Regions from separate parts of the Shewanella vesiculosa genome, predicted to be linked through region 2. Evidence: predicted binding sites of a transcription regulator. Region 2 holds the regulator's gene; each other region holds the start of a gene.
What was found. Region 2 encodes sigma-54, which starts transcription at its own class of promoters, with help from an activator protein. Its sites were predicted from a motif close to GTTGGCACGNNNNTNGNNT; they were not measured.
Positions count from the first base shown of each region.

Region 1: the regulator sigma-54 is predicted to act here: its motif matches at 2,456-2,474, upstream of GW828_RS08940 (EF-hand domain-containing protein).
Region 3: the regulator sigma-54 is predicted to act here: its motif matches at 1,688-1,706, upstream of GW828_RS12425 (DUF1328 family protein).
Region 4: the regulator sigma-54 is predicted to act here: its motif matches at 2,765-2,783, upstream of GW828_RS01515 (YccF domain-containing protein).

Region 1 covers NZ_JAACSD010000007.1:182,581-186,735, forward strand. The annotation lists gene yghU (glutathione-dependent disulfide-bond oxidoreductase) at 1-201, opposite strand, end outside; gene GW828_RS08930 (haloacid dehalogenase type II) at 354-1,028, opposite strand; gene GW828_RS08935 (hypothetical protein) at 1,319-1,609, shown strand; gene GW828_RS08940 (EF-hand domain-containing protein) at 2,046-2,369, opposite strand; gene GW828_RS08945 (PA4780 family RIO1-like protein kinase) at 2,756-3,619, opposite strand.
Region 2 covers NZ_JAACSD010000004.1:208,794-212,948, reverse strand. The annotation lists gene GW828_RS03220 (HPr family phosphocarrier protein) at 69-344, opposite strand; gene rapZ (RNase adapter RapZ) at 365-1,228, opposite strand; gene ptsN (PTS IIA-like nitrogen regulatory protein PtsN) at 1,225-1,668, opposite strand; gene hpf (ribosome hibernation promoting factor) at 1,671-1,958, opposite strand; gene GW828_RS03200 (RNA polymerase factor sigma-54) at 1,983-3,467, opposite strand; gene lptB (LPS export ABC transporter ATP-binding protein) at 3,611-4,155, opposite strand, start outside.
Region 3 covers NZ_JAACSD010000011.1:13,463-17,617, reverse strand. The annotation lists gene GW828_RS12435 (diacylglycerol kinase family protein) at 1-903, opposite strand, end outside; gene GW828_RS12430 (hypothetical protein) at 1,117-1,311, opposite strand; gene GW828_RS12425 (DUF1328 family protein) at 1,392-1,568, opposite strand; gene arsJ (organoarsenical effux MFS transporter ArsJ) at 1,899-3,116, opposite strand; gene GW828_RS12415 (ArsJ-associated glyceraldehyde-3-phosphate dehydrogenase) at 3,123-4,133, opposite strand.
Region 4 covers NZ_JAACSD010000003.1:337,488-341,642, reverse strand. The annotation lists gene GW828_RS01530 (LysR family transcriptional regulator) at 1-565, shown strand, start outside; gene GW828_RS01525 (TIGR00266 family protein) at 753-1,541, shown strand; gene GW828_RS01520 (EVE domain-containing protein) at 1,691-2,158, opposite strand; gene GW828_RS01515 (YccF domain-containing protein) at 2,315-2,728, opposite strand; gene GW828_RS01510 (1-aminocyclopropane-1-carboxylate deaminase/D-cysteine desulfhydrase) at 2,926-3,897, shown strand; gene GW828_RS01505 (hypothetical protein) at 4,124-4,155, opposite strand, start outside.

The DNA.
Region 1 (4,155 bases), on a different contig from region 2:
TAATGCAAGTAACTCTTCTAACAAAATAGTCACTTTTTGCCCGTTGGGTGTACCAAGAGAATAGAGTTGTAAAGAATGCTTACCGACAGGCAGTTTTTTATCGAATCGGGCACCCGACTCAGGGCTATTAATGCTCGCCCACTTGTTAGCTCCATTGGTATTATTTTGCCAAACTTTAGGTGGAGTATATTGGTTAGTCATAAAATATCCTTGTACAACCTGATAGCAGGTTATGTAAATTTATAATGCGCTTAGCACAATATTATGAGTGTAGCGTGTATCGCTGTAATGTATTAGCATCAACGCGTATGAGTTATGCTTTTATTGTTTAAATGCAACATGTTAGTTATTTATTACCTGGCTTTTAACTGTTCACTTAATTCGATTAAATTGCTGACGGTTAAGTCAGGCTCAATGCCCCAGGGATCAAATACTTTTTTACTGTCGCGTTGGATCCAAGCTGTGTTAAGTCCAGCAGCTTTTGCACCAATAACATCCCAGGGATTGCTCGATACCATCCAACAATGAGTGGGATCAGTTTGAGTGCGGTTGATTAAATAATGGTAAACCGCAGGATTAGGTTTAAAGGTCTGTAGGTCGTCCACGCTGATGACATCATGTAATTGAGGTAACACGCCAGCATTATGCATTAAATTGCGCACGGCTAGTTCTGGACCATTTGAAAATGCGACTAGGGTATAGCCTTGATTGCGCAGTAATGCTAGGCCAACAATAACATCCTCAAAGGCCGATAGTTGACTAAATTTTGCCAGCAGTTGCTGTTGTGCACTTGCTGTGAGGGTAAGGTTGTAAACCGTCAAACAATATTGCAGTGCTTGTTGAGTACAAACTGCAAAATCTGCATATTGCTGCATTAATCCGCGACGGAACGCATACTCGACTTTTTTATCGTGCCACAGTTGCGCAAACTCTAGCGCTTTATCGCCAATCAGTTGTTGCAGATGTTGGCCCATCTCTAGCGGATCCACTAAGGTGCCATAAACATCAAATCCAATGACTTTATTCATGATTATTGCTCTGTGAGTGTATGGTCAATGCTGAAGCTCTGAGTAAGTAGCCAAGCTAGGTTGTTAATATCCACATCTATGCGGTGTTTATTTTGCTAATGATACCCAAGTTCCCTTGACTATAAACTAACTGTAACATTCGTTCAAATATGATTTTGAGCGTTCGTTAAAATTAATAAATAATTAAAGGTGTTTGTTATACTTATCAGAAATTGGGTTGAATGATAAGCTTTGATACTAAGTTAATTCATTGTATTATATTGATTAAAAATCATTAAAGGTGATGTAAAATGGAATGTCCTCGTTGTCAGGGTGTGTTTGCCCGCAAGGCACTTAAACAAGTACGCAAAGGTAAACATGGCGTTGAAACACAATGTCCTAAATGCGAACAATGGCTGATGTTTGAGCCTAAAATGATGATGATCAAAAATATTGGTTTATTGATTTTACTGGTATTTAGTGTGGCTAATTTCTTTATCGACAACAATGACTATCGTCTGGTGTGTTCTTTCTTAGGTTTTGCAGGTGCCTGCATTGCCTTTTACGGCGTGTTTAAAAGCAAGCTTGTCGCGGCAGAATAATTTATCCGTTTTAGCTTGGTGATGCTTCGTGATAGTTCGTGATAGTGAGGCTATGATATTCGACGCACCAATGAGTACCTGAGACTGTGTGACCCAGTGTTTTAGCCATTTACCTACACATAGTCAACATTAATAAGCCAAAGGAGCAAGGCGATGTTTGCTCGGGATAAAATCATCACAAGCGTATAAAAACGCCGACAACATAGTGATATTATTTTCACTGGCCAATTGATGTCTATGGCTTTACAGAGAACAGCACAAAGCATAGCCCGATAAAGCCAAGTTTGAATGGTGTTTGTTTGGAAGTGGGAGTTAGGCGTTCTATTATGCTGATTGAGATGGCTAAATCTCATGTGCTACCGTGTCGTGTATTTAAAAAGAGAGGTGATGTTGATGACCTCTCTAAAGTGATATTGATTATTATCCCGAGCAGAGATTATTTAGACTTTCTCATCATTTCACGATGAGATTGAAACTCTTCAGCATCAATAAACTTATTGTGATCCAAATCGATACGTTCAAACATACCATCACGTGAGGCATTTTTTAACATGCGCCCTTCAGATTGATGCAACTCTTGCCGTGCTTTTTGAAATTGCACAAATTCCTCTTCAGATATCAATTTGTCTTGATTCTTATCAAAATCGGAAAATTCAGGCATCTGAGACATTCTCATGGCTCCATTTTCATTTCCAATAGCAGTAACAGGCAAAGAAGTAGTAAGACAAACGAGTAATACTGATACAACATGGCTATTCATAATATTCTCCTTGTTAACTTTCAATCTTATTATACACCTAATTAACCATGATAAAAGTAAGGTTATGTAAGGCGGGTAAATTGATTATTTTGGCTGTGTGCCAAGGGCAAGGTTCTCTGCTGACTATGATCTGATTTAGCCAGTAACGACATTATTGTATTTGTTCGTAATAGGATTAGCTATGGTTGCACAAATCGGAAGAGTTTAGGCCGCTAGCGTTTATATTTACACAACTTGCTGCTTAATTAACAAGGGGGGCGTACGTGATTCTGCGTTTTCATTAGGGCTAAAGAATAGGGAGACATTAACCAGACTATATCTTCTATAAAAGCTTCGATAATTTGTCCGTACGTCTCCCTAAGTATTCACATGAATGAACTATCGATTTAATACTCGTCGTTGTTCGCTTCGCTCATGCGCTCGCGTCTTTCTTGAGCTTCTTCAAAAGCAGCGTTGATTTCTTCTAATACAGAATCGACATCAGCGGCTGTGGTGTCTTCTTCAAACAAACCGGTTAACTGTGTTTCGGGTGTTAATTCACCTTGTTCATATAAGGCCCACATTTCTTTAGCGTATTTTGTCGCGGCTAATTCTGGAGCAAATTGTGAATAATAGTCAGTCATATTATTCACATCACGAAATAACATTGCTTTGGCATTATTGTTGGCTGAGGCATCAACAGCTTGCGGCAAGTCAATGATCACTGGACCATCCTTGTCGACCAGCACGTTAAACTCAGACAAATCGCCATGCACAATACCCGCACATAGCATACGCACAACATAACCCATCATAATGTAATGCTGGCTTTGTGCTTGCTCGACACTCATCTGTGTTACGTCGTTTAATCGCGGTGCAACATCACCATGAATATTGGTGATCAACTCCATTAATAGCACACCATCAAAGCAGCCATAAGGCACAGGTACTCTAATTTTAGCCGCCGCGCATTTGTATAATGCGTCGACCTCGGCATTTTGCCAGGCTTTTTCTTGTTCTTCTCGACCGTATTTAGAGCCTTTTTCCATGGCTCGACCACGACGACTGTTTTTGGTTTTTCGACCTTCTTGATATTGTGCTGCTTTTTTAAAGCTGCGTTTAGTGGCTTCCTTATACACTTTCGCGCAGCGGATCGCATCGCCACATCTGATCATATAGACCGTAGCTTCTTTGCCACTCATGAGTTGGCTTATCACTTCATCGACGAGACCATCGTCAACCAGTGGTTGTAATCGTATAGGCGTTTTCATAGCGTCGTTATACCTTACTTGCGCGCTGGATGATATATCTAAGGAAATAATTTTTACTTGCAGATGGATCACTGATTAAATGAGGCATATATTACTGAATTTGTCGTTTGTATACTCTTGTCTAATGAATCAAAATCCTGTAGCAACCCACCTAAATATAGCTGATGTTATACATTTCCCCCGAGTGAGTCCCATCGGCTGAGTTCGGAGTTATCATCAATATTAACCACTGAATATGCTATATTAGCAGGCATTATGAACACTAGTGGTATCATTGACGTAAATGATGCCAAATAGAGTATGTCTACAGTGATGCTTGAGGAAGAGATAATGGTTAAACTCTGACTCAAATAAGCGTTATATTCAGTAAGGCTTCAGTTTTTATTCAGTTAGCATTGAGTGATAGCGAGGATAATACTTGAAGATTTGATCGTTATTGAATTTGAAACCATTGTATCGACAACAGCTTTTACCTCTCAGCATTACGGAGCCAACTAATACAAGCTTGATTCAATCATTGGCATGGAAGTCATCAT
Region 2 (4,155 bases):
TAAAGATGGAAATAAATAAGTGATGATGGCTTAACGATCAGTAATTAGTGAAAGTATCACTAAATAATTTAGCAAGACTCATCAAATTTAGCATTAATCAGATCACATACGGCATTTAATGCCACTTCAGCATCTGGGCCTTGGGCTGTTACTGTGATCATTTTACCTATGCCACTTTCAAGCATTAATAACCCAAGTACACTTGCTGCACTGGCGTTTTTATCGCCTTGAGTTAACGTGATACTGGCATCAAAATCACCCGCTAAAACAGCAAGTTTTGTTGCAGCTCGAGCATGTAACCCTAATTTATTTGAAATGGTTACTTGGCGTTCAAGTTTGATCATTGGCGCGATCCTATGCTCAGTTAGCTGTCAGTATCAGTTAAATTTAATTCTCTGTGGCGAGCATTAACTGTATGTTTACTGCCATGTCTAAACCTTTTTGCTAATTGATCGGCTATATATACCGAGCGATGTTGGCCACCGGTGCAACCAATGGCGATAGTCAGATAGCTGCGGTTATTACGTTCTAAATGCGGCATCCAGGTTTCAAATAAGTTTTCAATTTGCCAGATAAACTTATTCACTAGAGGTTGCCGACCTAAAAACTCTTGTACCGGTTCGTCTAAACCTGTGAGTGGTCGTAGTGCTATTTCCCAGTGCGGATTAGGTAAAAAGCGCACATCAAACATAAAGTCAGCTTCTGTTGGCATACCGTGTTTAAAGCCAAAAGATTCAAAGTTAATCACTAACTCTTTATCGACACTACCTAACAAGATTTGCCTGACTTGGTCGCTTAATTCGTAAATATTCAGGGCAGAGGTGTCAATATAATGATCAACAATTTTTGCGATAGGCTCAAGTAAACGGCCTTCTAATATGATCGCTTCTTGCAGTGAAATATGATTTTTAGATAACGGGTGTAATCGACGCGTTTCGCTATAGCGTTTGAGTAGCACTTTATCATTAGAATTCAAAAAGAAGCTAATAATTTCAGTGTCATGTTCAAGTAAGGCAAGTTGATCTTGAAGGACTTTACCTTGCTCGGCAATGTTGCGTACATCAACACTAATTGCCACTAGATCATTATTACCTTTGAGCTGAGCCAGTAATATGCCAATCAGTGGTAAAGGCAAATTATCAACACAATAATACCCTAGATCTTCTAATACTCTTAGAGCAACAGATTTTCCTGAGCCTGAACGTCCCGATACTATGACAAGTTTCATGCAGTAATAACCCGATAAAGTTCTGTTGAGTCGTGAGTTTTACGAAGCTGTTTCAATATTTGCTTATCGCTTAATTTTTGAGCCACGCTTGATAGCGTGCTTAAATGCTGTTGGCACTGATCTGCAGGTACTAACAAAGCAAATAAAATATCCACGGGCTGTTTATCGATTGCATCAAAGGCAATGGCTTCTTCACATTTAATAAATATTGCGATCGGATGTTCTATGGTCGTTAATCTACCATGAGGTATCGCAATGCCATTTCCTATACCTGTGCTACCCATTTTCTCTCTCGCTAATAGGCTTTCAAAAACCTCTTGCGAAGATAGGGGTGGGTACTGGGCAGCGACTAAATTGCTGATGAGTTCCAGTACTTTTTTCTTACTGCCCGGTGTGGCACAGGTAGTGCATTCCGGCTGCAGAATGGTACAAAGTTCCATCGTTAGTGTTTTGTATACTTCTCTTTGTGTTTAATTACCTGACGGTCGAGTTTATCGATCAGGGCGTCTATTGCAGCATACATATCAGTGCTTTCTGACATGGCAAAAATCTCTGCACCATTAAGGTTGATTTTAGCTTCTGCTTTTTGTTGTAATTTTTCTACATTGAGCACAACGTGTACATTATTGATCTGATCGAAGTGTCGTTCAAGCTTTGAAAATTTACCTTGAACGTATTCACGTAAAGATTCGGTAATGTCGATATTTCTACCTGTCATATTGATAAGCATAAAAATCCTCCGTTGCCTTGTAGGTTATAAACTCTTACGTTGGTTTGAGGGCGGAATGAGCATCGCTTCGCGGTATTTTGCAATCGTACGACGCGCAACGTTGATCCCCTGATCTGCCAGCAGTTGGGCCATTTTACTGTCACTTAATGGCTTTTGCTGGTTTTCTGCTGCAACCAGTTTTTTGATAAAAGCACGAATAGCGGTAGATGAGCATTCTCCGCCATCGTCGGTGCTGACATGGCTAGAGAAAAAGTACTTTAATTCAAATAGCCCACGTGGTGTGTGCATATATTTTTGAGTGGTAACCCGTGAAATAGTTGATTCATGCATTTCTACTGCTTCAGCAATATCATTGAGCACCATAGGTTTCATGGCTTCTTCACCATATTCAAAGAAACCTTGCTGAAATTGCACAATACAATTGGCGACTTTCAATAAGGTCTCATTGCGGCTTTCGATACTCTTGATGAACCATTTAGCTTCTTGTAAATGACCGCGAATAAATTGGCTATCGGCAGAGTTTTTACTGCTTCTAGCCATGGCTGCATATTGTTGATTAACGCCAATTTTAGGCATATTGTCTGGGTTTAACTCTACAACCCAACGGCCATTCTTCTTTAGTACGGTTACATCAGGAATAACATATTCGTCATCAATAGCGGTGACTAACAAGCCCGGGCGAGGGTTAAGTGACTGGATTAAGGTGATTGCGTCACGCAACTCGTTTTCTTTGAGCTTGGTTTTGCGCATCAATAATCTAAAATCGCGCCCAGCAATTAAATCTAAATAGTCTTTAATGAGCAGACGGGCATTGTCTATATGTGGGGTTGTGTCGGCATATTGGGCTAATTGAATGAATAAACATTCGCTTAAATCTCGTGCGGCAACACCAACGGGATCAAAGTGTTGAATACGTTTTAATACCGCTTCAACTTCATCTAGTTCAACACTTTCATCACCCATGGCTTCGAGAATATCTTCAGTGCTTTGGGTTAAATAGCCGCGTTCATCAATGGCATCAATGATCGCGGTAGCAATTGCTCGATCTGTGTCAGAAAATGGCGTGAGATTTTTTTGCCACTCTAAATGCTCATATAAGCCTTCAGTCGTTTCACCTTGGAATGGCATATCATCATCGCGCATGCTAGCACTGCCTGAACCTGACATTGGTGAGGCGGTGTACACTTCATCCCATGTGGTATCCATAGCTAAATCATCCATGGTTTCTTTGGTCATGGATTCTGCTGTGTCGACTGTTGAGGTGTCTTTTTCTATATTGACCACGCTGTTGTCACTAAAGTCGGTGTCCGATTGGTCGCGACTTTCTTTTACTGAGTCTTTTGCTTGAGAAAACTCATCTTCTATTTCAAGCAATGGGTTTGAGTCCAATGCTTGTTGGATTTCTTGCTGTAGCTCCAATGACGATAATTGCAGTAAGCGGATCGCTTGCTGCAATTGAGGGGTCATGGTTAAGTGTTGACCCATTTTGAGTTGGAGTGACGCTTTCATTTACCGCTTATCCCTAGATGATTTCCATAAAAATGACAATCTCGAAAACTGTAATCGATTGTCACATACATCAATGACATTTAACGCTATTTAGATATCGTTCAATGAAATGAGTTAGATAGACTAAAAGGCCAGTAAAGTAACTATAGCTTGAATTGTTCACCTAAGTACACAGCCCGAACTTGTTGATTACTCAATATCTCATCAGGTGTGCCTTCGGCAATTAAATTGCCCTGGCTGACAATATAAGCGCGCTCACAGACGTCTAAGGTTTCACGTACGTTATGATCGGTAATTAATACCCCTAAGCCGCGGTTTTTAAGCTGTTGAATGATTTTTTTTATGTCGATGACAGAAATAGGGTCAACCCCCGCAAAAGGCTCATCGAGCAAAATAAATTTAGGATTAGCGGCCAGCGCGCGCGCTATCTCTACTCGACGACGTTCCCCACCAGACAACGACATGCCTTGGCTGTCGCGAATATGGGTGATATGGAATTCTTCTAGTAAATGCTCTACTTGCTCAATCCGTTGGTCGGTAGTGAGTTCTTTGCGAGTCTGCAATACGGCCATAATATTGTCGTATACGGTCAGTTTGCGAAAAATACTGGCTTCTTGCGGCAAGTAACCAATCCCTTTGCGAGCTCTAAGATGCATTGGGTCGGCGGTTAAATCGTCATCATCAATTA
Region 3 (4,155 bases), on a different contig from region 2:
AATAATATCAGCACCCTGTTTTTTGGCATGTTCGGTTAGTTGCACCGCAGACTTGTCTTTAGTGGTATATAAGACTTCAAGCTGAAAATAATCGCTCAAGGTTTGAGTTATATGATCGGCTTCATCATGCCACTTACCGCCACCTGACACTGGGTTCACAATCAACCAAGCGCGTTTATGGATATGAATTTGATTCAGGCGATGCATTTTTTCGACGGCCGCTAACTGCCATTTATTTAACCGCGCGGTTTGACGAATACTACTGATAGATTTCAGCACATCATTAACATTACGATTTTGCTCACGGCACACTAAGTAAGCGGCTAGCACTAACACCGAACGCCCTCGACCTAATGCACAATGTACTACGACATTTTTGCCATTACTGACTTGGTTATGTAACCAATTAATCGCTTGATTTAACTGTGCAACGCTAGGTACGCTGTGATCCAATACCGGAATATTTAAATAGGCAATATTTTCATCAACTAGAGTCCACTCTAATGCATCAAATTCTGCAGTAACATCTAAAATAGCATCTATTTTCTCATGCTTAAGTCGGTCAATATCGCCCGAAAACAATCGGCAGGCTAAATACAACTGCTTATCAATTTTTTGTATTGCTGGAACTTTGTCATTTTTTCTCGCCCAGGCGTTATATAGCTGGCAACCCAATAAAAACGGAATAAAACTCCAACCTATATACCAAGGAATACTGCCATCTTGGCGTTTACGGAAAATACCTGCGCTATTAAACCAATACGCCGAACTCACCAAGCCTAAAGATAATGCAAGCCACGCAAAAACAAGCTTAAGTAACACATAAGGAAGCGCCACACATAAGCACGCAGCCAATAACGTACCAAGGGTATAATAATATTTAATATGGATACGGGTGAGCATTGTGGTCCTCCTTTTTTAAAAAAAGCAGCACATGAGTGCTGCTTAAGACAATACTTATCACTATAACTATCTAATCACTTCGCGCCACGCTCTTAAGATTTTACATTGACTTATATGAGTCTAAACAAGTCGTGACCTTTGACATCAATGTACTTTACGTTAATAACCTAACGGCTCTGAACGGATTAAATAGTTAATCAGATTGCACTGTATTTAACAGTCTGGATCTTCTGACTTCATGCCTTCTTTTACATCTTCACATGCATCTTCAACAGCATTACCAGCATCTTGGATCATTTCATCCACTTTCTCACCAGCATTCTCAGCTTTATTGTCTGAACATGCTGATAAACCAGCCGTTAAAAACACCATTAAACTTGCCATTGTCAGTAATTTTAATAATTTCATATTCATCTCCTAGATGATGGTTGTAATCGAATAACGTTTTGTCGCTAACCTTAACTCGGCTTCAGAGCTCAGGTTACCTACTATGCTCGGGGACCTTTACCTCTAATCGCACTGGATAATAATGAAATCACCAGTAATACAATAAAGATAAAGAAAATAATTTTGGCGATCCCTGCTGCGGCTCCAGCAATACCAGTAAAACCCAATAGTCCTGCTATAACGGCTATAACTAAAAACATTAATGTCCAGCCCAACATAAAAACCTCCTTGGTGTACGATTTACAGTATGGTGCGTGATGTGCTAATCCTTTTGATATCGACCTCATACCTAACCATCTGAGAATTAACCATTTACACAACGACTATGTTTTTACTAATGCCAACATCGTGCCAACAGTAAATAAAAAATTAAAGCCATGATTATAAAGGATTTAATTTAATATCGAAAAATGAGCGATGGAAGAGCCACAGACTTGTAGGCACTTTTTACCGATGTTTCCGGTAAGAGTTTCAGATACTAGCGAACCAGTATCGAAAGGAGCAATGAAAAGGAGTCAACATAAGCGCCGCCAGAATAACACCAAGCATTACAACGTATACGGCAGCTTAAATGATATTAATGTTGCTAGCGCTATAAAGCCACTCGATATCCACAAACAAGCTTCTAAACCGTATATTTGATACACCAACCCCGAAAGAACGGTGCCGATAAGACGTCCCATGGCGTTGGCCATGTAATAAAATCCCACATCAAGTGATACGCCATCATGACCTGCATAACTAACAATCAGATAACTGTGCAGTGACGAGTTAATGGCAAACACAGCGCCAAATAGCATTAATCCGGCAATTAATGTCACGTGGATATAAAAGTTAAAGTGCAACGCAAGAGCAATAGCAGCGGGAATAAGTAATAAGTAGCCAGCCCATACAAAGGCTGCGCGTCCTGTTGGTACTTTGCCGTGTTTTTTACCAGTAACATAAGGCGCAAATGACTGGACGATGCCGTAGCCAATCACCCAACTCGCCATAAAACCGCCCACCCACCAATGATCCCATGCAAATGTCACCGCTAAAAACACTGGTAACGCCACCACAAACCATACATCTCGAGCACCAAACAAAAACATTCGCGCTGCCGACAACAAATTAATCGCCGGACTTTTGGAAAAAATATCGATAAATTTAGGTTTGTTTTTCGCTTTGCCTAAATCCGCTTTTAAGCTCAATAGACTCATCACCCACACACAAGCTAATAAGGCTGCCATCAACAGCACTGCACCACGAAATTCAAATAGCGTGAGCAAAATACCACCTAAAAAGAACCCCAGTCCTTTTAACGCATTTTTAGAGCCAGTAAGAATGGCCACCCATTGATACAACTTGCCCTGCGCATCACTAGGCACCAACATTTTAATCGCACTCTTGGCGCTCATTTTATTGAGGTCTTTAGCAATACCCGACAAGGCTTGCGCAACCATGACATACATTATGGTCAACATGTCCGCTGGTACGGCCAACATAGCTAGCGCAACTATTTGTAACCCTAAGCCAATGTTCATGGTGTTATTTAAGCCAAGCCTTGCCCCTAGCCAACCACCGACAAGATTAGTGACTACGCCAAAAATCTCATAAAACAAAAACAACATCGCGATATTGAACGGGCTGTAACCTAGCTGATGAAAATACAGCACCACCAGCATACGCAGTGCACCATCGGTTAAGGTAAATGCCCAATAATTACCAGTGATTATTAGATATTGCTTAATGTGAGATGGCAATGTACTGAAAGTTAACAGCCCCATGTTAGTTTATTCCTTGTCCGCCAAACCTACTTTGCGCGCAAGCTCAGCGGTGCGATTAGCGTAACCCCACTCATTGTCGTACCACACATACAGCTTAACTTGGGTATCATTAACCACCATAGTCGATAAGGCATCGATAATACTTGAGCGTGGATCGGTTTTATAATCGACCGACACTAATGGGCGCTCTTCATAACCCATAATCCCCTTAAGTTCGCTATCAGCAGCTTGCTTCAAAAGCTGGTTTACTTCTTCTGCCGTTGTGCCACGGGCCACTTCAAACACACAATCGGTAAGCGATGCATTGGCTAGCGGCACCCGAATCGCATGGCCATTTAACTTGCCTTTCAATTCAGGAAAAATATGAGTAATAGCAGTAGCAGAGCCGGTGGTGGTTGGAATTAAACTGATGCCACACGCACGGGCGCGGCGTAAATCTTGATGCGGTGCATCTAAAATCGTTTGGGTGTTAGTAATGTCATGAATAGTGGTCATCGAGCCATGTTTAATGCCTATTTTTTCGTGGATCACTTTTACCACAGGCGCTAAACAATTGGTGGTACAAGAAGCTGCCGTTACGATTGGATGAATCGCTTTATCGTATAAATGCTCATTTACGCCCATCACAATATTGAGCACGCCGTCTTCTTTTACTGGCGCGGTTACTACAACTCTTTTAACCCCTTGATCTAAGTAAGCTTGTAGCAAGGCTTTGGTTTTTATCTTGCCGGAGGCTTCAATCACTACATCGCATTTTGACCAATCAGTGTCTTGGGTGGCCACATTACGACTGCAAGGAATAGCTTTACCCTTAATCACTATGGCATCACCATCATGTGTCGCTTCATGATGCCAACGACCATGAACTGAATCAAAGGTCATTAAGTGCGCCAGGGTAGCAGCATCGCCAGCGGGATCATTAATGTGCACAATTTCAACATCGTCCCAATCATACGCCGCACGCATTGATAAACGTCCCATACGGCCAAAACCGTTAATGCCTATTTTTATTGTCATAATGGTGTCCTAAGCTTGCTCT
Region 4 (4,155 bases), on a different contig from region 2:
TAAAATTCAACTCAATATGGAGTTTTTAGGCGGAGTACAGCATCGATTTGAACGTGATCAAGCCGACTTAATGCTAGTGAAAGACTATCGTACTGGGCCCTCTTATCATCCTAAAGCATTGCCTACCATTACCAGTGTGCTGGTGGCATCATCACAGCATCCATTAAGTCAGCTTAAGAGGATTAGTTTGCCTGAGTTACAGCAACATGTAGAGTTGACCATTGAAGATTCATCTCCTGGTAAACGTGACCGCGATGAAATGCAGTTTGGCGGCGATAAAGTCTTTTATTTGTCGGGCTTTATCATGAAAAAAAATGCCTTACTAAAAGGCCTAGGTTTTGGCTGGATGCCGGATTTTTTAATTACTGAAGAATTACATCAAGGACAACTTATTGAAGTTGATTTTATTGGTGGTAATAGGTTTAGTTTTACCCCGCAACTAGTATCAACTTTAGAGCGACCACTTGGTCGAGCAGGGCAATTATTTACTGAATTAATTTTGCAAGAATTTGCCCAATATCAGCAACAGCAACAATTAGGGTTAAGTGGTGCAGGATTGGGTTAATCATTGGCATACGTCTGGAGAGCCATCAACAGATTTATTGGGCAGCCTAGCACAGTGAAAAGTTGTCGTGTTAAATTGCGGATCCTTTTGTTATTTTATAACATTGTTACAGGGAAATTATTTAGCTTTGTTAGGCGACAACAATGTTAGGTGACAACAATCAATCATAAATTTTTAAGGAATGAAAATGACCAGAAAATGCCATGAAGTAGATTATGAAATTATCGGTTCTAGTATGCAGCTTGTTGAAGTTGAACTTGATCCAAATGAATCAGTGATTGCTGAAGCAGGCGCGATGACCTATATCGAAGAAGATATTAGTTTTGAGGCTAAAATGGGTGATGGCTCTGAGCCTGAATCTGGTTTTTTTGGCAAGCTACTGGGGGCTGGTAAACGTGCCATTTCGGGTGAGGGGATTTTTATGACTCACTTTACCAATGAAGGTCAACATAAACGAAAAGTGGCATTTGCTGCGCCGTTTCCTGGGACTATTTTGGCGATCGACTTAGCTCAACATCAAGGCGAACTTATCTGCCAGAAAGACAGCTTTTTAGCAGCGGCTTTAGGTACGCAAGTGAGTATGAAGTTTAATAAGCGATTAGGAACCGGTTTTTTTGGTGGTGAAGGTTTCATTCTACAAAGCCTTAAAGGTGATGGTATGGCATTTGTGCATGCCGGTGGCACACTGATAAAAAAAGAACTGCGTGGTGAGACATTGCGAGTTGATACTGGGTGTTTAGTCGGATTTACGCCCGGGATTGATTATGATATTCAGCGCGCTGGTTCTTTAAAATCAATGGTGTTTGGTGGCGAAGGTTTGTTTCTTGCGACCTTACAAGGTCATGGGACAGTATGGTTACAAAGCTTACCGTTTTCTCGCATGGCTGACAGAATTATTGCTCATGCACCATCTCGTGGTGGCAAAGATCAGGGTGAAGGATCTGTGCTTGGTGGAATAGGGCGGATGATTAACTAATCTGGGCATTGGCTGATCTTATTCATTTTCGTTCGTAATTAGATGCTCAGACGATTTAGCGCTAATTGTCTGAGCCGTCTTTAGGAAGCGGCTTTTAAAAGGATGGTTACCTGTTAGCGACCAGCTGCCCAGTGGTTAATTCAAGGTTATTAATCTACGTTTGTTAGTTTCATAATATGTTGGTATTGCTCTTGTGTGACGGGCTGAACACTCAGGCGAGTACCTTTAGCCACTAGTACCATATCTTGCAGTAAGGGATCTGCCTTCAATTGCTTCAAGCTGACTGGGTTAGAGAATTTGACCATAAATTGAATATGCACTTGCCACCAACGAGGTGCAGTGGCGTCAGATTTCATATCAAAATACGCTGAGCGGTCATCAAAAGCGCTGACATCAATTTGAGGCTGACTACTAATGTTGGCTAAACCTACAATGGCAGGTACTTTGCAGCTAGAGTGGTAAAACAACACTAGATCACCCAATGCGATTTGATCGCGAATATAATTACGTGCTTGATAGTTACGAATACCTTGCCAAGCAACCGTTTGCTGCTCACACATCTGTAGATCATCAATGCTAAAGTCATCTGGTTCAGACTTCATTAACCAATAGTTCATGCGATTCCATTACTGTCATTAAAGAGAGTGAATTACTTTTCTGTGCTTGATTATGGCAATGTACACGCTGCTAAGACAATTAGGCAAATAAAAAGCCGATAGCACTGTGCTATCGGCTTTTTATAACAGTAGTCATTCAACAGTTATTAATGAATGCTAATAAGTCGGTTTGGCAATAACAGTTTGACCAATAGGGGTTAAACTTAGTAAGGCTAACTTAAGATGTTGTAACGCGAAAGGAATACCTATAATTGTTACAAAACAAGCCAATGCATGGACTAGATGGCCAATCGCAAGCCAAATACCAAAGCATAAAAACCATATAACATTACCTACTAAACCTAACGTGCCAGTGCCAATATCTTCTTGGCCTGAAATGTGTTTTCGGTTAACCGTTTCTTGCCCAAATGGCCAGAAAGCCAGCTCGCCAATAACAAAACATGCACGGCCAAATGGGATACCAATGATACTGATAAAGCATAATAGCCCCACCAACCACCATGCTAGGCCCATGATAAACCCCCCCATAAGAAACCAAGCAATATTAAAGATTAAGCGTAAAAGTGACATTTTCAATCCTATCAATAGTCAATATTACTTAGAATGAAGCGATATTCATGCCATATTTTTAACTGTTTGATTATAATAGGTTAAATGTGAGTTTTTTACTTTATAGTTAGATGTGTGTGATGAGTAATACAAATGAATCGATGAGATTTATCATTTTTTAGTTAAAATACTCATATTACAGTTGATTAAGGCAATGTATGTTTTCGATAAGCCCAGTACAAGCGATGAACTTTGATGGACGCAGCATCTATATTAAACGGGATGATCTATTACATGCTGATTTTAGTGGTAATAAAGCGCGTAAATTTTATCATTTCCTCCATCATGATTATTCACACGTTAACCAGCTAGTGGCATCGGGCTCGGCACAAGCCAACTCATTGTACTCCTTGTCTGTACTTGCAAAGCTGCAAGGATGGAAATTTGATTACTATGTAAGTCATATCAACACATTCTTGTTACAACATCCTCAGGGTAACTATGCTGCTGCGATACAAAATGGTGCCAATATTATTGATGTCAGTCATTTGGCCGATGCCGAAAACCTTCAAGGTATGCATTTAGACGATGCGATGCAATACATTGTGTCGTCGCACCCAAATTACACAGATAAAAATCAATTACTATTTATTCCCGAAGGTGGACGTTGTGGGTATGCCGAAACCGGGATAACACAACTCGCCACTGAAATTATTCAATGGGCTCAAGACCGACGACTAAATGAGTTGATGGTATTTCTCCCCTCAGGCACGGGGACCACTGCGGCTTATTTAAATAAACAAATTATTCAACAACTGACTCAATTATCATTAACGGAAGTTTTTGCTATTGAGGTGTTAACTTGCAGTACCGTTGGCGGAGATAAATATTTACGCCAACAGTTTTCACAATTAGTTGATGAGATTTATTTTCCTAGAATTATTAATGATGGTCATAAATATCATTTTGGGAAATTATCACAACGTTGTTTTGATATGTGGAAAACAGTTTGCCAGTCGGGAATTGAATTTGAATTGTTGTATGATCCGGTTGGCTTTTTAGTATTACAACATTATTTAAATAGTCAGGCTGTCAGTGCCACCAATGTTCTTTACATACATCAGGGGGGAGCCTTAGGCAATAAAACCATGTTACCAAGATACCAACGAAAATTTCCTCACTCGGTTTGATCACACAAGTGCAGGATGCATTTTTGCTACAAGGTATTGATAGTAAGAGAAATAGGTTTTTTAGATGGTTAACTTGGGGTTTAAAACTGAAGAATAACTTGAAAATAAGCTAGTGAGCTATTCATTTTACTCTGTTTTAATAAACATCGGTAATTGAGAGGAGAATACCGAGAAATGAGTTTATTAAATAACAGAGTAAATGATTAACGCAAAGCGTTAGGGGGGATTACTTATTAGCTGATAATAACCATTTCATGA